Regions from separate parts of the Limosilactobacillus mucosae genome, predicted to be linked through region 2. Evidence: predicted binding sites of a transcription regulator. Region 2 holds the regulator's gene; the other holds the start of a gene.
The links. Region 2 encodes LexA, which represses DNA repair genes until DNA is damaged. Its sites were predicted from a motif close to CNAACANNTGTTNG; they were not measured.
Positions count from the first base shown of each region.

Region 1: H0G69_RS02060 (Y-family DNA polymerase) is a predicted target of LexA. The motif match lies at 8,561-8,574, and genes of this name have one in related genera.

Region 1 is NZ_CP058954.1:451,886-467,945, reverse strand. Features, by position in the region: gene H0G69_RS02105 (Mur ligase family protein) at 1-200, shown strand, start outside; gene H0G69_RS02100 (type 1 glutamine amidotransferase) at 200-907, shown strand; gene H0G69_RS02095 (hypothetical protein) at 927-1,235, shown strand; gene H0G69_RS02090 (serine hydrolase domain-containing protein) at 1,267-2,286, opposite strand; gene H0G69_RS02085 (homoserine O-acetyltransferase/O-succinyltransferase family protein) at 2,355-3,194, opposite strand; gene H0G69_RS02080 (ABC transporter ATP-binding protein) at 3,563-5,413, opposite strand; gene H0G69_RS02075 (ABC transporter ATP-binding protein) at 5,397-7,139, opposite strand; gene H0G69_RS02070 (MarR family winged helix-turn-helix transcriptional regulator) at 7,132-7,587, opposite strand; gene H0G69_RS02065 (hypothetical protein) at 7,780-8,379, opposite strand; gene H0G69_RS02060 (Y-family DNA polymerase) at 8,616-9,746, shown strand; gene H0G69_RS02055 (hypothetical protein) at 9,816-10,631, shown strand; tRNA gene H0G69_RS02050 (tRNA-Gln) at 11,055-11,126, opposite strand; tRNA gene H0G69_RS02045 (tRNA-Glu) at 12,228-12,300, opposite strand; gene H0G69_RS02040 (hypothetical protein) at 12,363-12,692, opposite strand; gene H0G69_RS02035 (hypothetical protein) at 12,797-13,165, opposite strand; gene H0G69_RS02030 (folate family ECF transporter S component) at 13,246-13,800, opposite strand; THF riboswitch at 13,854-13,947, opposite strand; gene H0G69_RS02025 (aldo/keto reductase) at 14,121-14,975, shown strand; gene H0G69_RS02020 (M57 family metalloprotease) at 15,130-15,855, shown strand; gene H0G69_RS02015 (DUF1304 domain-containing protein) at 15,897-16,060, opposite strand, start outside.
Region 2 is NZ_CP058954.1:701,071-717,130, reverse strand. Features, by position in the region: gene H0G69_RS03500 (D-2-hydroxyacid dehydrogenase) at 1-395, opposite strand, end outside; gene H0G69_RS03495 (D-2-hydroxyacid dehydrogenase) at 595-1,593, opposite strand; gene H0G69_RS03490 (GIY-YIG nuclease family protein) at 1,680-1,961, opposite strand; gene H0G69_RS03485 (tRNA1(Val) (adenine(37)-N6)-methyltransferase) at 1,945-2,703, opposite strand; gene H0G69_RS03480 (lysophospholipid acyltransferase family protein) at 2,822-3,460, shown strand; gene H0G69_RS03475 (YneF family protein) at 3,595-3,825, opposite strand; gene H0G69_RS03470 (DUF896 domain-containing protein) at 3,916-4,167, opposite strand; gene lexA (transcriptional repressor LexA) at 4,334-4,960, shown strand; gene H0G69_RS03460 (pyridoxamine 5'-phosphate oxidase family protein) at 4,992-5,564, opposite strand; gene H0G69_RS03455 (hydroxymethylglutaryl-CoA synthase) at 5,649-6,818, opposite strand; gene H0G69_RS03450 (B3/B4 domain-containing protein) at 6,829-7,545, opposite strand; gene H0G69_RS03445 (MarR family winged helix-turn-helix transcriptional regulator) at 7,595-8,047, opposite strand; gene H0G69_RS03440 (ribonuclease H family protein) at 8,720-9,445, opposite strand; gene H0G69_RS03435 (PAS domain-containing protein) at 9,460-10,029, opposite strand; gene H0G69_RS03430 (cation-translocating P-type ATPase) at 10,137-12,566, shown strand; gene H0G69_RS03425 (histidine phosphatase family protein) at 12,671-13,291, opposite strand; gene serC (3-phosphoserine/phosphohydroxythreonine transaminase) at 13,604-14,686, shown strand; gene H0G69_RS03415 (phosphoglycerate dehydrogenase) at 14,699-15,874, shown strand; gene H0G69_RS03410 (oleate hydratase) at 15,996-16,060, opposite strand, start outside.

The DNA.
Region 1 (16,060 bases), 250 kb from region 2:
AGCGCTACAAAGATATCACCACGCGACTGACGATGGCCGGAGTCGACAATATATGGAAAGAACCGGAACTTGCCAGCGTACTGACCAAAATCAAGGATCTGCCAACTGATCACGTTTATGTCTTAGCCAGCTATACGGCCGTTTTACAGCTCCGCAAGCTGCTGGCCGAAAAAGGATACATTAAAGGAGGGATGGACTAATGACCAAGTACCATCTGAATCTGGCCCATCTTTATGGTGATCTGCTAAATACCTACAGCGACGTTGGCAACATCATCGCCTTGCGCTATTATGCCAAACAGATGGACGCCGACATTGCCGTTAAGGTTATCAGCATTGATGAGGAATTTAATCCTGACGAGTTTGACATGGCACTGTTTGGCGGTGGCCAGGACTATGAGCAGCTGGTTGTCTCAAAAGACCTGCCCAACAAAAAAGCCGGAATCGAAAAATTTATCAACGATGGCAAGCCGCTATTGGCGATCTGCGGCGGCTACCAGCTCCTGGGGCACTACTATGTTGGCGCAAACGGTGAAAAGATTCCTGGTCTGGGCGTTTTGGATCACTACACGCTGAGTCAGGACCATAACCGTTTCATTGGTGACATTACCATTAAAAATGAAGAAACCGGGCAGGAATACCATGGCTTTGAAAATCACAATGGCAAGACTTATCTAGGCAAGGGTGAGCGTCCATTGGGCAAGGTCGTTTCCGGTCATGGCAATAATGGCGAGGATGGCAGTGAAGGCGCAATCTACAAAAACGTCTACTGTTCTTACTTCCACGGACCAATTTTGACGCGCAACGGTGAGATCGCCAAAAAGATCCTGTTGGCTGCCCTGCACCACAAATATCCCGCTGCCGATCTCAGTCAGGCAGAGGCCCTGGAAATCAAGCCGACCTTCTAGTCAAAGGAATGGTGAATGAATGATTAATACTGATCTCTATGCTACTTTGATCACGATTATCTTTATTGTTGAAAGCTTTTGGGAATTTCGCTTATATGCCTGGCTACGCGGCAACCAGGATCTGGCCCGTGACCCTCAGCTAAAGCAGCGGCTGGCCAGCACCATGCGCGTTGAAAGCAAATGGAACTGGGGCTCTTGGCTTTTGATCATTCTCTTGCTGATTGCTCCCGACAACTGGGTACTGCCTTTTGGATGCCTGCTGGTTTTATTTGAAACACTGGTCATCAAACGAATGGACAATCTTAAAAGCTCAATGCAAAACCAATAAAAAAACGTCATGCAGCGCTGCGTGACGTTTTTTACTGATCCTTTTCATTTAGATACGTCGCAAACAAGTGATCCCTGGCATCCAAGAAGGCTTGATTATCGGCACTTGGATGAACGCGATTGGACAAGACGATCATCCCTTGATCAGTCTGTTTGTCCAAAACCATCCACGTTCCCGTATAGCCAGTATGCGAAATAACAAAATGATGATCACAGCTGCGCGAATGGAACAGTTTCCAGCCAAAGCTGCGCAAATGTTCACCATTCATCGGCGTCTGATCATAAAACAGACTATTGATCGTTGTCGGTTCGACCAGTCCGTCCAGATTCGTTTCAAGCAAGGCATGACTGAATTTTAACAGATCATCCAACGTGGAAAACATCCCCGCGCTGCCGCAGTGCTCACCTAAGACATAGCCTTTGGGATCATGCGTCTGACCGCGAATCAATCCCCGTTCTTTTTTAATCTCGGTTGGCACGCACTTGGCCGGATCCGGGAAAAACGTCGTATCATTCATCTGCAGCGGTTTTAAGATCCGTTCCGTAATTGCTTTTTGAATCGGCTCACCCAGGATTTTTTCAGCAATCCAGCCAACATAGATCAGACCAACGTCAGCATAGCGGATCTGCTTATTTAAATTAGGACCAACGCGCAGAGTATTGAGCATTTCTTTAGTCAGCTCAGCGGCCGGCAGCTCATCGCGATGCGGAATATAGCCTTCGATGCTGGAAGTGTGCGTAAGCAGATTGCGAATCGTAGCTCGATCATCATTCAGTTCTGGCAGCCAGTTGACGACCGGATCATCCCAGTCCAAAAGTCCCGCATCCTTTAGCTGCATGATCACGGGAATGGTGCCCACGACTTTGGTCAGTGATGCCACATCATAGAGCATGCCATCGATCAGTGGTTCTTTGTTTGGCTGCAGCTGAGCCAGACCGGCCACGTTTTTTAAGGTTGTCTTGCCTTCAAAGATTGCCCAGCTGATTCCAGGAACGATGCCATCATCGACCATGGCATTCAAGGATTGGATCGTATTTTGATATTCGCGCATGTTTTGACCTCTTTATTTAGACTCGGTCTTTATTCTAACACATCCGCTGTCAGATCGATGTCTGATCGCTAACCAGCTAAGCTATTGAGCCAGTTGCGATAAAGCTGAATTCCAGGTTGCCGCCATGAATAGTCGATATCCAGATGATTTTGATCAACATAATAGTTTTTCGGCGGCAGAATAGCCAGGCCCTTTTGCTGATCACGCTGATATTCATTGTCGAGCGTATCGGCGCTGTATTCAGGATGTCCGGTAATATAGATCGAATGCCCTTCATCAGCTTGATAGATTAAAGGATCAATCGTCTGGTTGGCGACCAGTATCTTTAGCCCTGCTGGCAATTGCTTGGGCAGCTTAACTTTGGTATGCCGAGACTGCGGAATCTTGATCGTATTGAGATCTTTTAACAGCGCTGAATCACAGCTTGCGGTTCCTTGATAAACGCCAAATAGCTTATGGCTCATTTTCTGCTTGGGCAAGCCGAAATCGTTCCAAAGTCCTGCTTGAGCTGCCCAGCATTCATAAATGATCGATTTAACGTGATCGTGAGCCCATTCAACGATCTGCTTAAACTCATCCCAGTAGTCAACGGCTTCAAACGGCAGACATTCGACTGGCGCTCCCGTAATGATCAAGCCGTCAAAACATCGCTGACGAATCTGGTCCAGACAGACATAGTGCTGCTTGATTCTTTCACCACCGGAATGACGAAAACGATGGGTAGCCGGATACAGGAACGTCACCGTGCAGTCGATGCCAGTCTCGTGCAGACGCTGCAGAAACTGCCATTCCGTCGCTTCCTTGGTTGGCATCAGATTTAAAATTAAAATCTCTTTTGGATTGAGAACTGCCTCGTTGTTCCAGCGTGACGTTAACTTCAATAAACCGTTGCGTGCATTGACTGCCATGATGATTCCTCCATAAAAACAAAAAACGTCTTCATCCTGATTTCCCGATCAGTTTAGGAAATCATGGGACGAAGGCGTTTCGTGGTACCACCCATTTTCACTGCCATCTCACAATGACAGCCTCATTCAGTACGGACATACTGGGCGAGATATCGGTCGCTTGCCGGCTCAGGTAGCCTATTGACCCCTGAACGAACTCCGAGCTCATCTTCAATCATTATTGGTCGGTCCGCTTTCACCTGATCGGACTCTCTTTAACGACCCGTTGTGATCTACTCTTCTCATCACTGTTCTCATTTTTATGCTTTATTTTTAACTGATTATTAATCTAACATCTTTTTTTTAAATGTCAAGCACTGAATGATCAGCTAAATCTGATTACCCAAGAACTGACTGTTGTAAAGATCAGCATAAAAGCCCTGCTTAGCCATCAAGGTTTGGTGATTGCCCGTTTCAATAATGCGCCCATGATTCATGACAATGATCTGCTCAGCATTGCGAATCGTCGACAAACGATGGGCCACGACAAAACTGGTCCGATTCTGCTGAATATCGTTCATGGCATTTTGAATCAAAGACTCGGTTCGGGTATCGACTGAGCTGGTCGCCTCGTCTAGAATCAGAATTTCTGGATTAGCCAAAAATGCTCGGGCAATCGTCAGCAGTTGCCGCTGACCCTGGGAAATATTGGACGCGGATTCATCCAGCACCGTCTGATAGCCAGCTGGCAGCTCGCGAATAAAACTGTCGGCATAGGCTAATCTGGCTGCTTGATAGACCTCTTCTTCAGTTGCATCCTCACGACCATACTTGATGTTGTCAAAGATCGTGCCTTTAAACAGCCAGGTATCCTGCAGCACCATTGCAATATGCGTTCTTAATTGGCTGCGGGTCATCGTCCGCGTATCGTGACCATCAAGATAGATATGACCGCCCTTGACGTCGTAGAAACGCTCCAAAAGATTGATGATCGTTGACTTGCCGGCCCCAGTCGGCCCAACGATTGCGACCATATGATTGGTTGGCGCTTTGAGATTAAAGTCTTGAATCAGCGGCTCGTCATTATAGCTGAACTGAACGTCTTTAAATTCAATCTTAGGCTGATCATGACCGGGCAATGGCTGGTCTTTTAAAATTCGCTCATCCATTTCCGGCGCGTCCAGCACTTCAAAGATTCGCTCAGCTGAGGCAATCGTCTGCTGAATCGTACTGCTCAGATTGGCAACCTGAGTCAAAGGCTGCGAGAATTGATTGGTATACTGCAAGAACGCCTGGACGTTCCCCAGCGTAATCTGACCATGAATGATCTGCACCGCCCCAATCACGGCAACCAGCAGATAGCCAACGTTTTTGATGCAGTTCATAAACGGGAAGATCAGAATCGAAAAGAACTGTGCCAGCCAGGCAGAATGATAGTACTTCTCGTTTTTCTGCGCGAACTTGGCTTCTTCATCTTCTTCATGATTAAACGTCCGCACGATCGTCTGCCCAGCAAAGGTTTCCTCGACTTGTGCGTTGATCTTGCCGAGCTCCTCTTGCTGCGTACTGAACAGTTTCTGCGCGCGGGGAGCAATCATGCCAACGACACCAAGACTCAAAGGCACGATGATCAGCGCAACCAGCGTCAGTTTCCAGCTGATGGACAGCATCAACGCCAGCACTCCGACAAACGTAATCACACTGGTAATCATTTGAATCAGGCTCTGCTGCAGCGTGGTGGCAATGTTATCCATATCGTTGACCATTCGACTCATCAGATCCCCGTTGCTGTGCGTATCATAGAACTTAACCGGAACGACCTTCATCTTCGCTTTAACGTCACGTCGCAGGTTATAGACCACCTTTTGCGAAATATTGGTCATAATAACCTGCTGTGCCAGACTGAAAAGGCCTGAGAACAAATAAAGCAAAACGACGATGATGGCGATGTGCTTGATCTTGTCAAAATCAATCGGCAATGCGGTCAGATGCTGCCCAGCCTTCATCTGAGCATAGCCCTTCATTATTCCTTGATAAATCGTCGTCGTGGCCTGTCCTAAGATCTTAGGCGAGACGATCGATAGAATTACGGAAATGATGGCCAGCACGATCGAGAAAATCATTCCCCAAGCCCATGGCCGCAGATAGGAAAACAAGCGACCAGTCGTGCTCCAGAAATCCTGTGCCTTGGCTCCCTTGCCGCGTGGTCCGCCATGTGGTCCTCTACGCATGTGCTTCATCTCCTTCCTGAATCTGTGAATGCAGAATCTGCTGATAGGTTGGATTGTCAGCCTTCAACTGAGCATGCGTTCCTTGTCCAACCACGCGTCCTTCATCCAGTACCAAAATCAAATCGGCATCGGCAACCGTTGAGATCCGCTGCGCCACGATCACCGTCACGGCCTGCTTGATCTGCGGGTCGGCTTTTAAGGCCATTCGTAGCTGGGCATCGGTTTTAAAGTCTAACGCTGAAAACGAATCGTCAAAAACATAAACGGATGCTTTTTTAATGATCGTCCGCGCAATTGCCAACCGCTGCCGCTGTCCACCCGAGAAGTTGCTCCCGTTTTGCTCAACGACCGCATCCAGGCCACCAGCTTCCTTGACGAAATCAGCTGCCCGGGCTACTTCTAAGGCATGCCACATCTGTTCATCATCAGCCTGATCATTGCCAAACTGCAGATTGCTGCGAACCGTCCCCGTAAACAGCACGGCTTTTTGCTGCGTTATCGAGATCAAGCTGTGCAGATCATGCTGGCTCAGGCGATTGATTGGCTGATCGTTGACTCGAATCTCGCCTTTTTCAATCTCTAAAAGCCGTGGAATCAGATTCACCAAAGTTGACTTGCCTGATCCCGTTCCGCCAATGATTGCCAGCGTCTGACCAGCCTTAACCTTAAAATTCAGATCGGCTAGCGCCAGTCGTTCAGCGCCATGATAGCGAAAATCGACATGATCAAAGCTTAATGAGGCTGGTTTGCTCAAATCGAGCTTTAGCTGCTGATCCTTTGGCGCATCGTGAATGCTGATCGGCTTTTCCAAGACCTCATTGACTCGAACTGCCGATGCCTGCGCCCGTGGAACAAAGACAAAGATCATCGAAAGCATCATGAAGCTGATCAAGATCATTACGGCATAACTTAAAAACGCGATCAGATCACCAACTTCCATCGTCATGTTCGCAATTAGATGACTGCCCATCCAGATGATGCTGACGTTGGTTAGACTCAAAATCAGGGTCATTACCGGAAACATCAACGAGACCAGCGTAAAGGCCTTGATTCCAGTATCCGTATAGTCGCGATTAGCCTTTTTAAAGCGTTCCTGCTCAAAGTCGTCTTGATTAAAGGCCCGAATTACCCGCACGCCAGTCAAGCCTTCTCTAAAAATCAGATTGATGCGGTCAGTCTTTTTCTGGATACTCTTAAACAAAGGCGTGGCCATCGACATGATAATAATAATGACTACTGCCAAGATCGGCAGACTGATCAGAAAAATCTTGGTCAGTCTTGGTTCACGCTGATAAGCCAAAAAACAGGCCGCCACCAACATGATTGGAGATTGAATCATCATCCGCAGCATCTGGACGATCACGTTTTGAATCTGCACCACATCATTGGTTGAGCGCGTAATCAGAGATGAGGTTCCCAACTCTGACATCTCACGCTCCGAAAACCGAAAAACACGGTGATAGATCTGAGCCCGCAGATTTTTGCCGACCTTCATCGCCTGTGTGGCTGCAAAATAAATATTGCCAATTGCCATTAACAGTCCAATCAGCGCGACTCCCATCATGATCCATCCTTCATGAGTAATAAACGACAGATCCTGCTTGACTACCCCACGATTGATAATTTCCGAGGTCAGCGTTGGAATCGTCAAGTCACAAATGACCTGACCAACCATAAATAAAACCGCCAAGACAACGGCCCACCATTGCAGATTACGTTTGGCAATCTTAAGCATGACTATTCTCACCTTCTTTATTTTTTAAACATTCATTTTTGATGTTTTGATCAATTTTTAAAATCAATCGATTAAGTTCTGCTTTTTCCTCATCACTCAGCGTTCCGAATAGAGTTTTGCAGAACCATTGATGACGCTGATGATTTTCTTTTGCCAGTTCAGTACCTGCTTTGGTCAGCCGCACATGAATGACGCGCTTGTCGCTGACATCGCGCTGCCTTGTAATCAGACCGTCTCTTTCCATTCTGGTCAGAATCTCAGTCATTGAACCCGGCTTGATCTGTGCCAGACTGGCCAATTCACGCTGCGAGATATTCTCATGTTTCGACAATAGGAACAAGACGCGTCCCTGACCATGAAAGCCACGCTGTTTAGGCTTGGATACCATTCGAATGTCCATGCCCAACAAAAACAGATGACCAAACAGCATTTCATCGCTAATCGACATTTTATTTCCTCCAATTAAAATCGTTAGGTACATAACAGTTATGTACCTAACGATTTTTTAGTTTACTCTCTTTCCCATAATCGTCAAGCTTTTTTTGAGAATAGAAAAAGCACCCGTTTTAACGGATGCTTTCACTGAGCAAAAAACCATTGCCAACCGTCCAGCGTTCATGACCATTGGCAATGTTGATATTTAGTTGAACTCACCAGTCATTGGATCCATCTGTTGGTATTGACCGGTTGCTGGATTGTATTTGTAGATTCCTTTTAAATGCGAGACATTCGGATCCTGCCCTGCACCGTTGCTGGTCCGTACGTCAACCTGCCAGCTGCCATCACTGGTTGGTGAGGTCATGTATTGGTCGCCATTTTCCGGCTGTAGACCAGCGGCTTGGTTAAGTCCATCAACCACCTGATCGTTAACCGTTGCAGCCGCCTGCGCTGACTCATTTGAAGCAGCTGCCTGACTGACTGCCGTTTGAGCTGCTGATGTCGCTGGCTCGGCTTTCTGAACCGCTGCGTCTGATGATTGAATAGCCGCACTATCAAGACTGCTGGAAGTTGCGGCTGCAACTGATGAACTGATACTTTGCGACGTTTGGCTGGCCTTACTGGTTTTGGCAGCCGCATGCTTCTTTTGAGCCCGCTGATGCGAAACTGCTGTCGCTGAGCTACTGGAATCGGCTGACTGATTGTTGCCGGTTGGAGCGCTGACTGATGCACAGCCAGTTAAGCTCAGCACCATTGCTGCCATCAACAATCCCGTTAGCCAATGCTTCGACTGCTTAATCATGTCAACCGCCCCTTTCCGGATTCAATTTTTCATTACCATTGTAACTCATTTGCAACAATAATGTAACATTTTTTCGAACCGGTATTTATGATATCCGCTGCTGATTTGGCAAGCCATCAGCCAACCTGCTGCTTTCGTGTTTCGGATCAGACCAGCTGCTTAATGGTTTAATTTGCATTTTGAAACACACGTTCGTATAATTGATTAAAAGTTACCTGAAAGGATGCCATTTTGAGATGCTTGACTACCATAATGAACCACATGGCGTTTATTTGATGATTGACAATAAGTCTTTTTTCGCCAGTATTGAAAGCGTTCAGCGCGGAATTGACCCATTGGATTCCGTTCTGCTGGTCATGGCTGAACATGAAAATAATGGCAGCGGTCTGGTCGTCGCCACCTCGCCACTGGCCAAAAAGCACTTTGGCATTCGCAACGTTGACCGCGGCTACAAGGTTCCCAGTGATGCCAGACTTTTAACCGTTCCGCCGCGACTGGCGCTTTATCGGCAAAAAAACCGGCAGATCAATCAGATTTTCCGTCGCTATGCCGATGCTGATCACTGGTGGCCATACTCAATCGATGAAAGCATCCTTGATCTAAGCGACACCTGGCCATTTTTTGGCGCAACTCCTGAAAAAGCAGCGGCGGTAATTCAGCGGGCTGTTTTTGAAGAACTTGGCTTGCGGACTACGGTTGGGATTGGTGAAAATCCATTGCAGGCAAAACTGGCCTTAGATCTGTTCGCCAAGCACGCGCCTAATTTTCAGGGACGGCTTTCATATCATGATTTTGCCGCTCGTATCTGGCCGCGACATGATTTGACCAATATTTGGAGCATTGGTAAAAAAACAGCTGCGAAACTAAATCTTTTAGGCATTAATTCCGTTGGCGATCTAGCTCATACCGATCCTCATTGGCTTAAGCATGAATTTGGCGTTGCCGGTACTCATCTTTACGCGTTGGCTTGGGGTATTGACCGCACTGATCTTTCCGTACGGCTGACCCCTAAAAATCCCAGCTGGAGCAGTTCACAAGTCATGCCTAAAGATCTCAGCCGTCAAAAAGACATTGAGCAGGGTATCATCAAGGTTGCCAACGACGTAATCGATCGACTCAGCAGGCATCATCAAAAAGCCGGTCGCATTCGCCTGGGAATTGGCTATGCCAATGGCGTTACCGATAAGAATGGCCGCACCAGCTATAGTCATGAGATTACCATTGAGCCAACTGCTGAACGAAAACTGTTGACCGATCATCTGCTTGGCATTTTTCATCAGGCTTGGTCGGGGGCTGCCGTCCGCAATATTTCCATTGCATTGAGCCGGCTCAGCGATGCCAATACACAGCAGATCTCGCTGTTTTGATTGATTGTTGATATTCAGCATGACCTCGCTGCCAACTGCGGGGCGATTAAAAATTTAATGAGGTAAACCATGGATGATTCACTTGCCAGCGCTGCTCATCAAATTGCTGAACAGGTCTGGCCATTATTTAAAAGACTGCCTAAAACCATCTATCATATTCTGGTAGTCAATGATCATTATGACGATCAGTTTAACTTTTTTTTTGAGATCTACCGGCCACATTTTAGAACGCATTCCTATCCTCTTTATTCAATGTCCAACCAGCAGCTGGATCAGTTAGAAACACTGCTACGTCTGCTGCGCGAACAAGAGGGTCTGCAGATCAACATTGATTTTCGTGGTTTTGGTAATCAACGCTGGCCAGAAAGTCAGCGCCGCATTGTCTCCCACCCTTATCAAGCACCGACATTTAAACAGGAACCGATTATCAAGAATTCAGCAGTTTCGCCCACCATGTCAGCCCCGGTTCGCCTACCTAAGTATCATGACGAAGAAGCGGTCAAGATTGCCAGTGCCTTTTTTAAAAATGAATACATTGACTACGGCATGGGTAAGTGGCATGGCTTTCGGATTGCTGAGCTTAATGAGGTTGAAAACGAATTTGCCACCCTGCCAATTGAAGTTCCCCAAAATCATCAGAGCCAATTTGCGATTCGATCATTATTGAAACTCAGCATCGATCAAGACCAGCCCGTACATCTGCAGCTGCAGTTTGGCGGCCGCTGCCATGGCATCAGCGGCATGATTTTAGGCACCACCGAGCAGACCGCTTTTATCAAGCCAGCGCATCAGCACCAATTGGCCTTGCCATTAAAATTAATTTGCCATGGCGAGTTGCTGGTCAACAATGACAATGATCGTGATCAGCAATCCGAGTCGCTATAATATCTTTTTCAATTAAATCTTTTGCAGAGTTTTCCACGCCCTGCATCATCCCCAAAAGCCCCCGCCTTATTTTGACGGGGGTTAGATTTTTTTATGTTCTTGAACGCGCATCGACCTTTTCAAACGGTAAATTCCAAAAATTTTGCGTTTGAGCGCCACCGAAGAATCGTTTTGCCTACTGCTGATCAGTTGACGAGGGCTAAAAAGCGAAATGTTAACCCAAAATAAGAAAAAGCGGCCTAATCAAAAGACCGCTTAAATATTGTTATATCAGTAATTCACTTGCTATTGTTCGCCTCATTAAGTCAACCCAAATATCAACCCAATTTCTCTGTTTTTGAGAGTATCTGTTTGTGAAATGAAATAAAAAAGTGCATCATATCAACGATTGAAGACGTTGACAGATGCACAATGTTGTTAGGATTGGGTATACAGGGATCGAACCTGTAAATTATGGATTCAGAGTCCACTGCCTTACCATTTGGCTAATACCCAATAAGTTGAGTTGATTGCTTTTAACAACGATTATTAGTATACATAATAACCTATATTGAGTCAACACTTTTTCCAAAATTATTTTTAAAACTATTTATCGTCCAGTTTGTCACTTGAATTTGACTCACGAATTATGGTTGAGATTAGGTTTCGAATGCATAATCCATCCAGACAATCCACGCAAGCGGCAAAATGCTAAAATCAGTGCTGCTATCCGTAAAATCATTTAATAGCCAGTACCAGTTCACCTTCATCATAATACTCAGTATAATCTAAGCAGACAGTATCCAGTTCAAAATTATAAAAGGACCTTTGATTAATATTTTTCATTTCAATAGGAAAATAGCTGCCTTTGTGAATAAAATCAAGTCCTAAACAATCAGGATCCTTAAATTACCTACTATATCTTAATTTTTAACCGATTGTAGGTAACTGTATACTCAACTCACCTAGCTTTACCTACTTTAGGCCTTTTTTCCTTAGATAGTAGGTAAAAATGTATATTTTGGGTTTGTTTGAGCTAGACCGACTTTGTGAACTACCTACTATTGGGGGATTTTTCCCAAATAGTAGGTAATGTTAGGAGGGGCCTAACTCAATATACAATAATTTTTACCTACTTATACATCGCTTTTTTCGAAAATTAGGTAATGATATTTCCGTCATATGTTATGATGCAAAATTTTTGAATAACCTTTGCCATCAAATCAATAGTCACTTTATAATCCCTGCTGAATCAAACCCAGCCAAAGCCTAATTAATCACACTGCCATAAAAGACCGCGCTGCTCGTCATTAACATTACTGCTCGCTGTCGCAGCTGCTTTAAGATATCTATCATCCCATCGAAACCATTCAAAGTTTATGACTGCATCATTTAACCACGGTGCTGTCAATTTTACCGATCAGCACCGAGCAATCGCGTAATAGCGGGTATTTATCGAAATCGCCATCAACTTGGACTGTTCTGGAACGACTATCAGCCACTTATTTGCCATCGTTCTTTAGTTGCATCAATCATGCCTAGTTTAGTAAGTAAAAAAAGGTCAACGTACGAAAATCGCACATTGACCTTTTAAAATTATTAAGTTTTAATTTTGTATCACCCACACGGGGATCGAACCCGTAACTCCGCCTTGAGAGGGCGACGTCTTAACCAATTTGACCAGTGGGCAATAGTAACGTACATGTATTAGTTTACGTTACTATGATGGATTTTGTCAATCAATATTTTGAATTATTCATAAGAAAGTTCAATTAAATATACCGATTCGCGTGGAATATGCGACGTCGTAACCCAGACATCATGATATCCCGGAATATCACCACGCGTCTGCTGGTAGAAATAATCTAACAGCTCGCCATTTTTGGCAACGAATTCCGGCGCCAACCGATTAACCATTAATTTACTGTCTGGAAAATAAAAATCAGAATCAGCGATCTTCAAATTATCGGGAATCGTAATCGAAATCGCATTTGAATAGAGTGGCATCCGCGTTTTGATCAACTCGGGATGATGATTGATCTTGGACAAAACGTAGTACAAAGTATCAGAATTACTGGCCATCTTATCGCTTCCTTATTCTCTCTTCTCTTAATTTCACCACTGCATTTCATTTTAGCAGAAAGGGCTAAAAAAAGTTAAGTCATTCCTCCAACCGTCTGTCATAATTATTTAACGAAATGTCGAATCAGCCAATTAACCAGCCATAAAAATAGGCCATAAGCTGCAGTCCCCAGTATGATCAGTCCCAGCCAGATCACAGTCTCTTTTTTCAGCTGACCTGAAGCAGCAATCATTGCCGCTGCGCTCATACCACCAAGCAATGCGTATGTTCCCACCGTCATCAAAAGGCTTTTTTTAGAGTTGATCCTCTCTAGCAGCCAGTCAAGATAATACCATTGAATCAAGGCAACCAAGCTAATAACAGCTATTATTTTCCAAAAACCAAGCGGCGGTGGAAAATCTGCTCCCAGCATCGCTATTCCGAGACTGCCAATAATAAAGACAGCCGTTTCACTGATTTTAATTTTTTTCATAACCAAATTCTCCAATATAATCAAAGGCAATCAAAAAGCATGATTCTGACCATCATCAAAATCATGCTCCTACTGCTATTTTAATCAAAAGTCGTCTTGAGACCAGCCCGTTCAACCGCCTTTAAAAGCGTTAAGACGATCAATGCCTCAATTGGCCAGGAGATAACCTCTTTGGGTAGTCGTACCATCAATAGTGCCATAAAAGACATCGCACTGCTGCTCTGCCCTATTCCCATCAAATAGAGCCAAAGTGTCGTAAAAAAGACATTAGTAATCAGAATCTGGCAAAATTCATAAATCAGGATTCGCCGCCAGTTGATCTGCTGCTGATATAAGAACATCCCGGCAATTATTCCTGAAATCGCGGCTGATAGAGTGAAACCAGGAAAAAACATGGCCCCAGAGCTCAACAGCGTATTACTGATCAGGTCGTTGATAATCATTGACAGCGCGCCAATCCATGGTCCCAGTAAAAAGCCAATCAGTGCCGTGGCAATAAAGCCTAAACCAATCTTTAAGACTGCCGGATCACCAATCGACAGCTTCTCCAAAATAATCTGCAGCGCGATCAGCATTGCTGCCAGCGCCATTCTCTTAGTATCAAACTTGGGACCGTGCAGTGACAATATTTTCATAATCAACATCTCCCTAAATTTTTTGTTAGGGATCAACATTGACCATGGTCTCCGGTGGTGAATGCGGAAAATACAAGCAGCCGCAGCTTCCTTCCGGTTTCCACATTCCGCTCCACCGGACAATAACTCATATTTTCCTACCCCAACGCTTGATATTGTACGACTTAAAGCTTTATTTTTCAACATTTGATCTAATATCATTCGTATTTTAATCCAGATGATAATTTAGACATTCGAGATTGGATTTACTCATAAATTACCTGACAACTTAGCGTATAATTTAGTTAGCTTATTTTTACAGCAAAGAAAGGATTTTAAAAATGGCCACTCAAATCAGCAATCAATTTTTAACCCTGGCAGATGGCAACCGAATGCCACAAGAAGGTTTTGGATTATACAAAATCACGGATGAAAAGGAAGCCGTCAACGCCATTAAGTGGGCATACGAAACCGGTTACCGTTTATTTGATACGGCGCAGATGTATGAAAATGAAGAATTCGTCGGTGAGGGTCTGCGGCAGCTGTCCGCACCACGTGAAAGCTATTTTGTTACGACCAAGGTTTCAGAAGCCAACCAAGGCTACGACCAAACCAAACAGTCGGTTGTCAGCTCATTAAAAAAGCTTGGCCTAGATTACGTTGACCTACTTTTGATCCACTGGCCGGTTCACCAACACTTCTTTGAAACCTGGCGAGCCTTTGAAGACTTGAAGGCAGAAGGATTGGTACGTTCGATTGGCGTTTCCAACTACGGCATGGTGCATTTGGAATATCTGGCAACCAAAGCGCGCGAAATGCCGGTTTTAGATCAATTGGAGGTTCATCCCTGGCTAACGGAAAAACCAATGCTTAAGTTCAATGCCGAACACAACATCATTACGCAGGCCTGGAGCCCACTTGGCCGCGGTAAGCGTCTGGATGATCCAGTGCTGCTTAAATTAGCTGCGGCACACGGAAAAACGCCTGCTCAGATTATCCTGCGCTGGCATCTGCAAAACGGCATTGCCATCATTCCAAAATCCGTTCATCAAGACCGCATCGAAGCCAATGCCGATATTTTTGACTTTAAGCTATCACCAGCCGAAATGCAGCAGATTGACGCTTTGAACACCAATCACCGCATCAGTAAGGAACCAGAAATGGTCTACGAATTTGGCTACCAATATCCATATTAATCTTTAATCGTCATTAGACAGCGTGGTGCAGAGTTTTTCTGCACCATGCTGTTTTAAGATCTCTTAAATTTCGTGTTAGGCTGTCTTCAAATTAGACGTCACTGAGGCAAAAAGGTAAAATAACCTTACAACTGCCGTAAAGGAGGGAATCGCCATGCGACGCTTTTTTAGCACCATCATGCTTTATGCCGTTATCCTGATTGGCTTTAGCTGGGTCTATCATAATAACGACAATGCACGGGCTGCAGTAAATCGAATCGCCTATGTCGCGCAGGCCAACTTTCAGCAGCTAAAGAGTCGCGTGACTGGTCAAAAAGCAACCACTACCGCTTCAGCCAAGACGCAGCAGACCAGCAGCGATTCAGATTCGGTCAGTGGTCGCTGGAAGAAAACAACGGCCACCGTCTATGTCAGCTATGAAAACCAGACGCTGCAGCAGGCCGCCTTGGATGCAATCGCCAAATGGAACGCTACCGGAAGCTTTAAGTTCACGCAGACCAGCAGCAGAAAAAATGCCGATATCGTAATGACAACCATGAGCAAAGACAACGATGCCGCTGGAATGACTCAGATGAGCGTTGATTCATTAACCGGCTATTTCGTTCATGGCACGGTCTACCTAAATACCGCCTACCTGCTTGATCCTTCCTATGGCTATACCATGGAACGAATCGTCAACACGGCTGAGCACGAATTGGGACATGCTATTGGGCTGCAGCATACCAATGACATCTCAGTCATGCAGCCAGCCGGATCGCTCTATACCATCCAGCAGCGTGACATTGATGCCGTCAACGAGCTTTACAGCAGCCAGGCCAGCTCCAGCAGCGCAACCAGTTCTAGCATCAAAACCTCAACTCAAAACGTCGCTGCCAATTAAAAAATCGCTAAGATTGATCAACCAATCTTAGCGATTTTATTTTATGCCAGCACACAGCAGACCGCAGCCAGAACTGCCGGCAGCATCTGCATTGCCCAAACCTTTTTGCCAACCGTCAGACCGCCATAAAAAGCAACGACAATAACAAAGCTCAACAGCAACAGCCACACTTTAATCAAAACGGTGCCGCTAAAAAGCCAATAGC
Region 2 (16,060 bases):
TCGCCACGCTCAAACTTGTGGAAGTATTCCTTGGTCCGCCGCAACAGATTCATCAATTGCGTAACGGAAAATTCTGCGATGGCAGCTGGTGAATATACCGGTACGTTGGTAACCTTAAACCCATACTTCTTAACCGTAGCTGGGTTCATGTTGTCAACCCCAACATTACGCAGGGAAACATTATGAATGCCATAGGAGTCCAGCTTTTCAAAAACCGCATCGGTATATGGCTTTTGCTGGTAGACAACTACCCCATCAAAGCCTTTTGCCATTGCGACCGTTTCTTCATCCAGCAGCTTGTCGGTAATTTCAACTTCAACTTCTGGGTTTTCTTGTTCCCATTCCTTAACGAAAGGTTTTTCATCTTCACGAATACCATAAGCTAAGATCTTCATTGATTTCATACCTCCGATTGGCTTAGTTGTTTTTCATCGTTACTTCCAGTATAACCCAAAAGTTCATAGTTTAACAATTTTAGCTATTTTTGTTTATGAAAGCTCTTCAAAAGAAACCTAAATGATGAGAAAACGCTTCTAAAATTCCAATTTCATAATCAAAAAAACACGATGTCTGCAAAACATCGTGTCAAAATTATTATCCTAGTTTAACCAGTTTGTCGCTGGCTCCCGTCAAGATCAATTCACGACTGGCATCCAGACTCTGCTCAACCATATTGCGCACGGCTTCATCGGTATAGAATGCAGTATGCGGTGTAATCAAAACGTTCTCGCGCGATTCAAGATTATCAAATGCCGGATAGTTGGATGGCTGATTGGCCATATCCTTGTTAAAAATCTTGGTCTCATCTTCCAAGACATCCAGAGCAGCCCCACCAACCTGGCCGCTATCAAGCGCTTCAATCAGATCCTGCTCATCGATTAAAGAACCGCGCGACATATTAATGATCAAAACACCCTTTTGCATTTTGGCAAAGGCATCCCGATTGAGCATGTGGTAAGTTGATTTAACGGCTGGCACGTGCAAAGAGATCACCGTCGACTCTTTATACAGCTCATCTAAAGAATCAGTAAACACGCCAGCCTTAACCAGATCTGGCTTAGGACGATGATTGTAGACCATCACGCGGGCACCAAAGCCCCGGCAGATATGCGCCATAACTCGGCCAATATGACCCGCGCCAACAATGCCGACCGTCTGTTGATTGAGCTCGCTGGCAATGTTTGGCGCCCAACGATAGTCGCGCTTGGCAAACTTATTCTGAAATTCCTTAGTTCGCCGCAATAGGTTCAGCAGCTGCGTGACGCCAAATTCAGCAATGGCAGCTGGCGAGTAGACCGGCACGTTGGTAATCTTAAAACCATACTTGACTGCCGCTTCAGCATCGATGTTGTCAACGCCAACGTTACGCAAAGAAAGGTTGTGAATGTTCATCTCATGCAGCTGTTTTAAAAGGTCAGCCGAGTAGCTTTTCTGCTGGTAGGCAACCACACCATCGCAGCCCGCGGCCAATTCAGCCGACTCAACGTCCAGCGGCTTGTCCGTACAGATCAGCTCAACGTCTGGATTGGCCCATTGCCAGTTTTTAACATAAGGACGTTCATCTTCACGAATCCCGTACGCAATAATCTTCATATCTCAAATTCCTCCACTACATAAACAAATCTTTATCTCCAAAAAAGATTATACAGACAGATTTAATTGAATGGAAGAATCTTTAATCAAATTTTAATATTATGTGCTCGCAAGTAAGCAATTTTCTTAGCGCGCGACTGATGTTTAAAATGCCATTCCGCACTCAGCGCATCATGCTGATTATCGAACTCCTCATAGTACAAAAGCTTGAGTGGATGGCGTTTCTGCGGTCGGGTATACTTGGCTCCCTTGCCAGATTGATGCATCGCAAACCGGCGCCAGACATCCGTAGAGTAGCCGCCATAAAGCGTGTGATCCGCGCAATAGAGCACGTAAAAATAATAATGCTGCTCAGATATTTGAGCCATTAAGCATCGCCTGCACTTCCGGACCATACTTACCATCTTCGCCCGCCACGATCAACGGCGGCATAATCCGCGTCCCATTCGGCTTGCCGTCTTTAATTGCCTCAATCAGCACCATATTGGCCTCCATGCCTGGTTTGGGATATACGAACTTGATCCGCTTGGGTGCCAATCGATGAGCCGTCATTGTCGCTAAGATTTCCGGCAGGCGGTCCGGTCGATGAACCAGATAGCCGCGTCCATTCATCTTCAAAAGGCCGCTCATCCGATCGCAGACCATTGCCAGATCAATCGTCAATTCATGACGGGCAATGGCCAGATAGCGATTTGGATTTTTTTGACTGGCCGGCGCGTTCTTAAAATAAGGCGGATTGCACACGACCACATCGGCTCGGTCCTTGGCTACGTATCGGTAGACGTTGGCAACATCATCATTGATCACTTCATAGCGGGCTGTCAGATCATTTAAGGCTACTGATCGCCGAGCCATGTCAGCCAGCCGTTCCTGCAGCTCGATTTCATAAAAATGTCCCCCCAGCTTATGGTGCAAAAACAAACCGATTGCGCCATTCCCGGCACACAGATCCACGATTTTGATTTTTTGACGCTGATTTGGCCGCACAAAATCTGCCAGCAAGACGGCATCTAATGAAAAAGCAAAAACTTCACTGGATTGAATGATTTGTACTCCTTGCGCGCTGAGCTGATCAATGCGCTCGTTTGGTTTAAGCTGAACGGTTGTCATATTTTTCCTCACTTGGTTGCTAATAATTTACTGTAGCTGTATATGTTTGCTTGCATGTTTGAGTATGGTTCGTCATACTAAATATATAAAATTACTTTAAAAATTGGGAGTTGTTTAAATGCTCTATGATTTCTTGGTTCATCTGGTCAATCCGCTGTTAACGCTGTTTAACGGTCGGCCTCAGATTGAACATAAAGATCGCCTTCCCGAGGGCAACTACATTATCGTCGCACCACATCGTACCTGGTTGGATCCGGTATTGTTAGCACTGGCAGTCTATCCTAAGAAATTTACGTTCATGGCTAAAGAAGAGCTGTTCAAAGGGCGGTTTGCCAACTGGTTTCTGCGCAAGCTGGGGGCTTTTCCCGTCAACCGCAAAAATCCCGGCCCTTCTGCTATTAAAACACCGGTCAAACTGCTTAAAAATGGTGATCGCTCAACTATCATCTTTCCGACCGGCTCGCGTTATTCCAGCAAGATCAAAGGCGGCGCGCTGATCATCGCCAAAATGGCCAACGTGCCGCTGGTGCCAGCCGTCTACCAAGGGCCATTGAAACTAAGCAGCATCTTCAAGCGACAAAAACGCAAGATCAATTTCGGCGAGCCAATCTACATTGACCGTAAAATGCGCCTGACTGATGAAAATCAGCAGGAATTGGAACGACAGATGCAGATGGCATTCGATCAGCTGGACAACGAGCTTGATCCCAATTATCACTACTACATGCCCGAAAAACCAAAAGACGACGATTTTTAATCGGGCTTATCAATTTTAAATTAAGTCTTGACTTTAGCCTGACAGCTGGCCACTAAAAATCAGTCAGACTGACCAGGATTTTCGTCAATATTAATCAAAAAGGATCGATGCAGTGCACCGGTCCTTTTTAATTGCTATTTGCCTGCCTTGCGCGCTTGAGCCTTCATCGCTTGCATCATTTGGTGCAGTTTGCGATCTGAAGGTTTTTGGCCCATTTGCATCATCATCGTCCGCAGCATATCTTCAGAAATCGGCGGATTGTTACGCAGGTAGTTTTCCATGTATTTCCGAGCACCAAAGAAGCCAACCAAAAGGCCAACCAGCAGTGCCAGGATGATCAACATGATACTAAGCCCAGTACTCATGGATGTTTCCCCCTTATTTTAGATAACGATACTAATGTTACACGATATCGGCGTCAAATAAAAGACGCATTCGATGAATTAATCATTGAATTAGTCGTCACGCAGCCCTTTTTTGCGTTGAATCTGCCGAACTTTTTCCGGTGTAACCTCTTTGCCATCCTTATCAAAGATCCGCATCATCTCAATATTTGAGCGAAAAGCCTCTCGGAAATTCTTGAGATATTGATCGCGCAGCTGTTTGCGTTCAGCTTTTTCGGCCGCGGTCAGTCCTTCCGCTTTGTTTTTGTGTGCCAGCTCATTGATTCGTTTGAGCAGCTTTTCTTGTGCTTGTGAATCAGCCATAATTTTCTTCCCCTCTGCCTTAAACAGCGATTTTTACGTTACTTAGTGTAGCGAACGCCGCATTATTTAGCAAGCAATCCGCGCCGTTAAGTTTCAACGAACGTATGTTTGAAAATATTTGGCAAGTATGATATAATTGCTCCAAATCTGAAAATGAGGTGGCAACATGGTAAAAACAGCAGCCAGCAAGCAAATGGCCGTTCTCAGCTACATTCATCAACAGGTCGCCACTCACGGCTATCCGCCAACTGTTCGCGAAATCTGTAAAGCTGTCGGCCTTTCATCTACGTCTACCGTTCACGGGCATATCAATCGGCTTATCAAGAAGGGGTACCTGCAAAAGGATCCTTCCAAGCCGCGTGCCCTAGAGATTACGCCCGCCGGCATGGATGTCTTGGGAATTGCGCCAAAGCAGGAAAAAATTCCATTGTTAGGAATCGTTGCTGCCGGTGAGCCGATTCTCGCTGTCGAAGATGCAACCGATTATTTCCCGATCCCGCCTTCGATTCCGGACCATAACGATCTGTTTATGCTGCAGATTCAAGGTAATTCCATGGTCAACATGGGGATCTTAAACGGCGACAAGGTTATCGTTCGTAAACAGGATACCGCTAAAAATGGCGATATCGTAATTGCCATGAATGATGACAATGAGGCTACCTGCAAGCGTTTCTTCAAGGAAAACGGTCATTATCGCCTGCAGCCAGAAAACGATACAATGGCCCCAATCATCCTGGACCGGGTAACCATTTTAGGCAAAGTCGTTGGTCTTTTCCGCGATAGCATCTATTAAAAAAAGAGATGGGAGTTTTCCCATCTCTTTTTTAATCTTTATTATCAGCATTAGACTTTTGACTGCTGGCAGTTACTGCATCAGTAGTTTCAAGGGGATGCCCCAGCTGTTTTAAAATCATTTGCCAATCATGATCCGGATTTTTCACCTTACATGAAACCTCATCCAGATCCACGCGCCAGACATGAACCGGATCAACCATTGCTGCAGTCAGCGGATGCGGCATTCTGGCCACATAATGATGCATCATCACGGTTAAGGCATGCACCTTGTCAGCCGCATCAGTCAGCTCTTTAACCGTTCCTTTGCCAATCAAGCTGCGAAACCGGGCGCTAAATGCACTGTCTTGCGGCGCGGGAAGCAGTTGATAGTCGCTTTCCATCTCAACACCAATATGCGAATTAGCCTGCATCAAACGAGCGCGCTGACCGGCCGCATTCCCATGAAAGTAAAGATGAAAATGTTGCTGCTCATCCAATTCATAGCCAAAGTGGACCGGAACGACATACACCGATTCGTCATCCTGTACGCCGAGCCGCGCAATATCGCAATGCGCCATCACCCATTCAACCGTCATCGGATCAAAATAGATATCATTTCTCATCAAAAAGCGCCTCTTTTATAATCGTTTTTTAATAAATTATAAAAAAGGCAATGACGAATTGCAATCTCAGTCAGCTTGAAAATTTTACAGCTGCTGCTTATCAACGTATTGGCGCTGATGATTCTTTTGACCGGCTAAGACGAAACGAGCCGGATCCGCACTGATGTCGTACTCAACATCTGCTTTATTCATTCCTAACTGGTCATTGAACTGCTGCTCATAGGCCGCAATCGAAATCAGCTGGCGTTCACTGAGATCTCCAGCCACGTTGCTCAGCTGTTCTTGATAGCCAGGCTGCAGAATCCCGCTGTAAAACTCGCCTTCCGCACCGGATCCATAGCTAAACAGGCCGACGCGCTCACCTGCCTTTAGATCAGGGTCGTTTTGCAAAAGCGACATCAAGCTTAAATAAAGCGAACCGGTATAGAGATTGCCGACCCGGCGGCTGTAGTTTTGGCTGGCCAGCAGTGCCTTGCGCAGACGCCAGGCCGTTTGATCATCCCGTTCACCCAAGACAGCTTCCAAAGCTTTTTTGCCCATTTTAGTGAATGGCAGATGAAAAGCGATTGCCGCAAAATCATCCAGCTTGCGATCCGTTAATTTTTCATAGCGACTCAGCGTATGCTTGAAAAAGTCAATGTAGACGTTGGTCGAATACTTGCCATCGACCATGGCTTCAGTAGCATAAAGCGGCCGCCAAAAGTCCATCACGTCTTGCGAATAAGCAACGCTAGTCCGTTCAATTGCCAGGATCCTCGGTGCAGCCGTAATCAGCATGGCAACCGCTCCAGCACCCTGCGTAACCTCGCCAGCCGTCTTTAAGCCATAACGCGCCACGTCAGCTGCAATTACCAAAACCGCCTTTTCTGGCTCCAATACCACCTGTCCTCTGGCAAATTGAATCGCAGCCGTTGCTGAATAGCAGGCTTCCTTAACTTCAACGGTCCTTACGTAGTCATCCAGATTCAGCAGCCGCTTAACATAGATTGCGCTGGCTTTAGAATTGTCGATTCCTGATTCGGTAGCAACGATCACCGTGGCAATGCGCTCTCGATCACGTTCATTCAGCATTTTGTCGGCAGCAGCAGCTCCCATTGTCACGATATCCTGCGTAGGCGGTAAAACTGCCTGCTCGCTTTGACCAATCCCAATTAGATATTTATTGGGATCGACACCGCGCACTTTAGCCAGTTCAGTCAAATCAATATATTCCGACGTTGTCGCAAACGCCATCTTATCAATTCCGATCTTCATCTGCACTCACCTAGTCTACATCGGCAATCGGATTTTCTTTAGTCAAGTAGTGTGGTGCGCTCGGCTTTTGACCAAAGTAGTGTTCAATCAGCTTTTGCAGCTCATCCATCGCCTCATGCGTCCGCAGAATCTGATCCTCATTAACTGCTTCCATAACGATAACCACGTTTTTAGAATCGCTGGTCAGCATCGTGCGTTGAGCATCACGCCAGTTTAGACTGCGGCAAACGGCACCCTCATCGTCATAATAGAGAATCTCGCCTTCCCGAGCTGGATCATCTTTGTCAGCGCCAACTGGTTGGAAGCTTTCGCCGCCCTTAGCCTTGCCCAGATGCATGTCACCGGCGATCTTATCACGATCCTCGATACCAACAGGAACGCCATAGCGCAGCGAGATGCTGTTGTAGACGTCAACCAATGGCTCAATCGGTTCAAAAACGTGTCCTTGGCTGGCCCGCTTAAGCAGTGCCTCAATTGATGCTCGGGCACCCTTACGCTTAGGGAACTTGGCATAGGCTTCACGCCACTGTGCAACGACTGGATTATCACGGAAAGTTTCTTCTTTGGTGAACTTGGCTGATTCCGCGGTTGCCTGTTTTAATAATTCAGCACGTTCGGCCTTGTTTTCATCCGTATCATGGTTATCAATCCCATCAACGTACATAATTGCAATCTCTGCATCTGGAAAGACTTCCCAAAAACTTTCATCTACTACGACACGTTTCATAATAAAACTCCTTTACTCATTTAATGTCTTTATTATCTCTTAAATATCGTTAATAATTTCTTTGACCGCCTGCTTTAACAAAATCCCAGTCTTTTTCCAGATTTTGGCGCATCCGCTGCAAGTAGTCGTGAGCCTGCTGCGCTTCTTGAGGTGAAAAGCCTTGTAAAGCAACGTCATTTGAATGCTCGTTTTCACGAATGATAAACGGGTATAATTCCGCTCCTTTTTTCGTGACGTACATTCGCTTGATACGATGATTGGCCGGATCGGACCGTCGCACGATCAAGCCGTTTTTTTCCAGTTTGGCAACTGCTCTGGCAATCGTTGTTTTATCCATCAAGATTAATTTTGCCAAATCGCGTGCAATAATGCCAGGGTGCTCATAGATTCGAACCAAATATACGAATTGACCGCGTGCCAGATCCAGCTTCTTAAATTCCGCGTTAGCCATGGCATCTAGGGCTCGCGATGCCATTCCCATCTCGCGCAATACATCGATCAAAGCTTCCCCCCCTTTCTTGCTCAATATTATATCGATAATCGGTTGCAATTGCAACTTTAAACCAAAACATGAAAATTATTCACAAATTTTCTTATAAAATTTCAGATTAGGGGTTTTCTTTTACACGGCAGTATAGTAATATAATTAACCGTAAGGAGTGCCGACATTCACTTCTTTCTTGACTACCAGCTATTTGGTACGGTTCCGTTTCTTTAAACTGCGGGGAATCGTTATCTGATAGCTTTTTTTATTTATACATATTGAATAGTCACCATCAACTATAATCAGCGTCAAACTGCTGGCAGGTTAATTCAGGAAAATCCTCGTGGTCGCAAACCTACTGGACCTGTGAAAATTCAAATCTGGAGCGGTTGCGAGGGTTGCAACTACCTACTTCGCTCCGATTTTTGGTAAAAAGTAGGTAATGATTTTCTCATCATATGTTTTATACCGATTTTCGTGCATAAAACCGTAAGTAAGACTGCACAGAACACTGAGCAGCTTAACGTTCCTGTCCAAGACTGCGTCAAGTTCAGCCTGGCTACTTAAAAAGCACTGGCGGTCACGATCCGGTTTGAGTCTCTTTGATCGCCGCATTTCGTCATTAAAACTGCAAAAAACTCGTTTGATCCGCCATAACGCGCGACCAAACGAGTTTTATTTTAATCAAATTTAAGCTTTAAGATTGTCCATCGTTGAATTCAGCAGCTGGTCGACCGTAACGTTGCCGTGACTGTTGGCATGTCCCTTGGTCCATTTAAAGCGCAGCTGCTTGAATTTAGGCAGCAGCACGCTCACCTCGGCCCAGAGTTCTTGATTGGCAACCGGCTTGCCGCCAGAAGTCTTCCAGCCGCGCCGCACCCAACTGTACAGCCACCCTTTATTGATCGCATTTAAAACGTATTGCGAGTCGAGAATACCCTCAATCGGCTCGTTTTGCAGGTTTAACTCAAGCAGACGCTGTAGACACTTTAAAAGCCCCATGACCTCCATGCGATTGTTGGTAGCACCCAATTCACCAGCCGTATCGGTGATTTTTAAGCCATCCTCAAACCGAATCAGATAGGCCCAGGCTGCGAGATCATCTTGGTGAACGTGATCGCCCCGTCGATTGCCGCGATTGCGTGAACCGCCATCCGTATAAAAAACAATCGTCGGAATAAATCGGAGGCCCTGTTCCTCGCCGAATAGATCCAGACTGGTCTGTGTTGCATGCTTGACGGCCCGCGGCTTGCTCTTTTCCGGCTGCTGCAGCCATGCCAAAGCCTCTTCTCTGGTCATAAATCCCTTGAAGCGCGCATTAGCAAAGCCAGCAACCTGTTTTTGGCATTCCGGCCAGCTGGTGTAGATGCCGGGCTTCTTGCCACGGCGCACGGCATAAAACTTTTTTGAAGCCAAATCAATTCCCCCTGCTATTGTTCTACTGAAGCGCCAGAAACCGCGTCCTGCGTCTTGTCCGGCGTCTGGATGTCGGCAAGCTGCTCGCCTTTTTGCAAACGATTGGCATGGATTGAAGCCGCCGATACGCCATCAATTATTTTACCATCAACTATCCCATGTTCAAAATCATGGGCTTCGCAAAGCTCGCAGATTCGCTCAACGTCCTCGGTAACCTGCAGCGCCCCCAAGTACTGATTTTGAGCATCACGAATTGCATAATAGCGAATCAAAACACGATGCCCGTCCATGACCTGTGGCGATTCAACCACGTCTTTTGTACCGGTATGCAAAGCTTTTAAAACCTGCTTGACCAGTGGCTGTACAGGCTTAGGATGACAGCCCAGCACCGAATGCGTCAAGCGTTTCTGCAGCCGGTTGTTGTCGCGCCACGGGTTAGGCGAGTACCAGACATATTCATCATTTTTGTTAACGTAATCCAATTCATATGGCATGTGGGCAAAAATTGCTGCGGCTTCTTTTAGCGTCAGCCGGCCGCTTAAAAACGTGATTGCGCCGCGTTCAAAAGTCGGTTCTGTGCTCATATCAACCATCCTCTCAAAATCATTCTTAATTTATCTTAAAGGTAACCGTACCAAATCGCAAAGAATGCTAAAATAAAATTAGAATTTAAGCAGAAAGGGATGATTGTATGCGCAGACATCATCAACAGTCAGTAACCGCTAAAGATGAACGGATTGAGCACTTCAATGCCGCTCCTGATACCGGCTTAACTAAAGATCAGGTGGCGCAGCGGACCCAGGCAGGCTTGACCAACACCGCAATCAATACGACCTTTAAAACCACGCGGCAGATCATCTACAGCAACACGTTTACTTTTTTTAACCTGATTTTCGTCGTTTTAGCCGTTTTATTGGTCATGGTTCGCTCATTTAAGGACATGACTTTTCTGCCCGTCATCATCGCCAACACCGTCATTGGCATTATCCAGGAATTACGGTCCAAAAAAGTGCTGGAAAAACTGACAGTGCTGAATGCTGCCAAAGCAACGGCAATTCGTGATGGCAAATCAGTACAGCTGCCGACTGATCAACTGGTTTTAGATGACATCATCGAACTGAAAACCGGGCAGCAGATTCCAGCTGACGCCCAGCTTTTAACCGGCTCGCTTAACGTCAATGAGTCGCTGCTGACCGGAGAGGCTGATGAGATTGCCAAGCATCCCGGCGACAGTCTGATGTCAGGCAGCTTTGTCGTTTCCGGTTTGGCGCGCGTACGCTTGACGCATGTCGGCGCTGATTCATATGCGGCTAAGCTGACAGCCAAGGCGCAAAAAATGGATACGACCGAAGAATCAGCCATGATCAAATCACTCAATCGGCTGATCAAATTCGTCGGCATTATCATCATTCCAATTGGTGCCGCGCTATTTTATGAATCATACGTGCATAATGGCAATCCGCTCAAACAAAGCATCGTTTCTATGGAAGCAGCTTTGATCGGTATGATTCCAGAAGGGCTCTATTTATTGGCAACCGTTGCGCTGGCTTTAAGTGCCATGAAACTGGCGCAGCAGCGGGTCTTGCTGCACAGCATGAAAAGCATTGAGACGCTGGCCCGCGTTACGGTACTTTGCGTTGATAAAACCGGGACGATCACCGAAAATCAAATGCAGGTCCAGCGCTTCTTTTCTGCTCAGCAAGCACAGGTTGACGAAAATCGGCTGCGTAGTCTGATCAGTGATTTTTGCGCGGCCATGCCTGGTGACAACTCAACGATGAAAGCAATGAAAGAATACTTTACGCAAGGCAGCGGACGCCAGGCGGATCAGATCGTGCCGTTCAGTTCAGCCTGGAAGTACTCGGGCGTGGGCTTTGGCAATGAAAGCTACGTCTTAGGCGCGCCGGAAATGGTGTTAAGAGAAAATGCCGCCATGTTTAGCAGCGAGTTTGAGCCCTATGCCAAGCAAGGCTTCCGGGTCCTGGTATTCGGTCAGTATCAAGGGCAGCTGACCAAAGCCAGTCTCAGTGCGCCGGTTAACCCATTAGGATTCATTTTGCTGAGAAATCCCGTTCGTAAGACTGCTCCAGCCACTTTCCGCTATTTTGCCGAACAAGGCGTCAAGATCAAGGTTATTTCGGGTGACGATCCATTAACGGTTGCCAGCGTAGCCAAACAGGCACAGATCGAAGGCGCGCAAAACTGCGTCAGTGCAGCTGCTTTAACCGATGATGAATACGAAAGTGCTCTGCAGCGCTACACCGTTTTTGGTCGGGTCACGCCAGATCAAAAGCAAAAATTCGTCACCGCGCTGCAAAAGCAAGGTGAAGTCGTTGCCATGACTGGAGATGGCGTCAATGACATTTTAGCCATGAAACGAGCGGATACCAGTATTGCCATGGCTTCAGGCAATGAGGCCACCATGAATGCCGCTCAGATGGTGCTGCTTGATTCTGACTTTGCCAAAATGCCACAGGTCGTAGCCCAGGGACGGCAGGTTGTCAATAACATCGAACGATCAGCCAGTCTGTTTTTGGTCAAGAACATCTTCTCACTGCTCTTGTCCATCTTTACGCTGATCTTTGCCTTCAACTACCCGCTCGATCCTTCCCACATCACGCTGATCAGTCTGTTTACGATTGGGACGCCTTCATTCCTGCTGGCGTTGGAAACCAATCATCAGCGTATTCATGGCAAGTTTCTGCCCAACGTTATGCGGCGTGCCTTGCCTGGTGGGATTACCGATATGTTTACCGTTGGCGTCATCGTAGTCTGTGGAGCTCTGTTTGGCCTCAGCCGCCAAGACATTTCAACGGCCTCAACCATGATTCTGGCTGCGGTTGGCTTCATGGTGCTCTACCAGATCTGTCATCCGCTCAATAAGTTCCGCAGTATCATCTTTTATGGCTGCATCATGGGGCTTTTGGTCTGCGCATCGCTGTTTGGCAGTCTGTTTGGCATCGACCACGTCTCGGCAGTCGCCCTGGGGTTTGCCTTTGTCCTCTCTTTGACGGGCGATTCAAGTCTGACACACCTGACGCGTTGGACGGATCTAGTTTATGAGCACTTTTTCGCCAATCTTGGTCAAAAGCCTAAACACGCCATGCAAAAACAAGCCTAGCAGCGTTTCCAACAGTTCAGCCAACCATTTTGACGGCTGCGCTTAAAAGTCAGCAAACAATTAAAGACGGGTCCCGCATAACGCGTGATCCGTCTTTTTGATACTTAGAATCCTTGAGTGGAACGGTTGTAATAGATCAGATGCTGCTCAAGCGTATTGGGTTCAACGATTAATTTGGTAACACTGCAGTTTTCTGGTTCCAGAATCGTCAAGCCTGGCGCATGCGTGGCACTGGCCGCAAACGAGCGGACCGTAAAGCCATGCGTAACGACTACGACTCGCTCGTCTGGATGCTGAGCCGTAACGTCTTTAATAAAGTCCTGGACCCGTTTTTCAACATGTGTAAACGTCTCGCCATGGGCAACGGCAGCATATTCAGGACGCACATCTTTAACAAACGTCGAAAACAATTCTGGATATTGATTCATCAGCTCATCATTGGGCTGGCCATCCCAGTCGCCATAAGAAATCTCCAGCAACCGCCCGTCTTCGATGACTGGCAGCTGTGCCTCCTCATTTAGAATTGCCGCGGTCTGCTTGGTGCGTTCCAAAGGCGAAACATAAAGCGCGTCAAAATCACGCAAATCAAAATTCTGGGCCAAAAGCTGCGCCTGCGCCCGTCCCTCATCAGTGAGATAGGTCTGCGGCGTATTAATGATTCCCTGCTTAAGCCCGGCCGCATTGGCAAAGGTGCGACCATGGCGAACGATATAAAATTCGGTCATATTCTTTTCCTTTCGACTTTGGTTTTTGGTCATTATACCAGAATCAAATTTATTATTGACGTTTTTTTGTAATCAGATTATAATTTTGTTAACGATAAATAATAATTTGATGAGGAGGGAACTGAACATGCTGTTGAATAATTTTGAATTTGCATTGATGGTTTCCTCATCATGGTCTTCCTTGATTTAGAAGGCCATATTTTGCGTTGGCCTTCGCGATAAGTGAGGTCAATTCAAATCCTGAACCGAATTTGAAGGGCACTCACTTAATCAAGTGGGTGCTTTTTTAGTTTATGATTTGGAGGAATGACAATGACTGTCTACAATTTTGCTGCTGGTCCCGCTGTGCTGCCCAAAGAAGTCTTGAAAAAAGTCCAGGCTGAATTATTAAATTTCAACAATTCTGGCATGAGCATTCTGGAAATCTCGCACCGCTCTCAGCTGTTCGTTGATGTTTATGAAAATGCTAAGGCACAAATCTATAAATTAATGAACCTGGATGATCAGGAATACGACGTTTTGTTCATGCAGGGCGGTGGTACCACGCAGTTTACGGCCGTACCATTAAACCTTGCCTATCAATATCATCGCGCCGCCTATATCGACACTGGTCACTGGTCTGAACGCGCCGTTGAAGAAGCACGCTTGATCAAAGGCGTTCAAGCTGACGTTCTGGCCTCTTCTAAAGACCAGCACTACACCACGCTGCCAAAAGTACCAGCCATTCCCCAAGATACCTATGACTACGTACACATCACGACCAACAACACCATCATGGGTACGGCTTGGCAAAAACTGCCAGAAACTGACGGTACGCCGTTGGTTGGCGACCTTTCTTCCAACTTCTTAGGCCAAGACTACCCGTTTGAAAAATTCGATCTGATGTATGCCGGGGCGCAAAAGAATCTGGCTCCCGCTGGCGTAACGATCGTAATCTTGAAAAAATCGCTGCTGGGTCATGTCAAGGGACTGCCAAGCATGCTCGACTACACCAAGCAGGCCGCTAAAAAGTCCGCGCTCAACACGCCGCCTGTCTTCCAAATCTATGTTGCCGGGCTCGTTTTGAAATGGATCGATGAACAAGGCGGCGTTAAGGCCATGGATGCTCGCAACCGCAAGAAGGCCCAATTGCTGTACGACTGCCTGGATAACTCCAAGCTGTTTAAAAACAACGTTGACCCACACTATCGCTCGTTGATGAACGTGCCATTCGTAACTGGCGACGCGCAGCTGGATGCTAAATTCGTCCAAGAGGCCCAGGAACATGGTCTATTGAATCTAAAAGGTCACCGACTCGTTGGTGGCATGCGGGCAAGTATCTATAACGCCATGCCATATGATGGTGTTATTGCTTTGTGTGACTTTATACAGCAATTCGAAAAAGAAAATCGCTAGGAGGAATCTTTCATGTACCAGATCAAAACCTATAACGCTATTGCCCAAGCCGGACTTGACGAATTTACGGCTGACTACCAGATCAATAATCCTGAAGCCCAGCCCGATGCCTACATGATTCGCAGCGTGGATCTGCATGATCATGAGTTTCCCAAGAGCCTGAAAGTCATCGCGCGCTGTGGGGCTGGTTTTAACAACATCCCATTGGACAAAGCCCTTGAAAACGGCACGGTCGTCTTCAACACGCCCGGCGGCAATTCCAACGCCGTTAAGGAACTGGTCGTCGCCTCGATGATCATGGCAAGCCGGAACATCATCGCTGCCGTACAATGGAGTGCCAACGCCAAGCCTGGTGCCGATATTACGCTGCGAACCGAAAAGCAGAAGACCAGTTTCAATGGGACTGAGCTCTTGGGCAAGCGCATCGCCGTTATTGGTATGGGACACGTGGGCTCGCTGGTTGCCAACGCCGCCGTTGATCTAGGCATGGACGTCATCGGCTATGATCCATACCTTTCCGTTGAATCGGCTTGGCAGCTGGATAGTCAGGTCAAGCGCGCGCAAACGATCACTGATGCCATTAAGGATGCTGATTTCGTAACGGTTCACGTTCCTAAAAATGAAGAAACCACTGGACTGATCGGCACGGCAGAATTAAAGCATTTCAAGCACGGCGCCGTTTTGCTCAACTACTCGCGGCTGGGAATCGTTGACAATGCCGCTGCCGTAAAAGCCCTGGCTGACGGTACGCTGAAAAAGTACTACACCGACTTTAGCGAGGCTCAGATTCTGAATAATCCTGATATCGTCATCATGCCGCATATCGGGGGCTCGACGATTGAAGCTGAGGTCAAGTGCGCGCAGATTGCGGCTCATGAAATCATGACCTATCTGGAAACCGGCAACATCAAAAACTCGGTCAACCTGCCAGATGTAGCCGCACCGTTTGCCAGCCCAGATCGTTTTACCTTGATTCACCAAAACATCCCTAACATGCTGGGGCAGATTTCGACGTTTATGGCCGATGAAGGCATCAACATTGAAAATCTGGTCAACCGTTCGCGCGGCGGCTATGCCTATACGATGCTAGACGTTTCAAACCTCACGCCGGCAACCGCACAAAAAGTAATTGACCGGTTAAGCCAAGTCGATGCCATCACCCGCGTCCGCTTGATTCATCATGACTAGTCGCTCAATCAGCAGCCATAAGTCTGATCATTTAGCTTAATTTATTTACTCAATAGCAAAAGACCACCCGCAAATCAGCGCTGGTGGTCTTTTGACGTTCTGGTTATATAAATTGCTTTAATCAGTCAAGCAGATGCTGCTCTTTGAGAATTTCTTCGATCCAGGTTCCCTTCAGTTTGCGCAGCG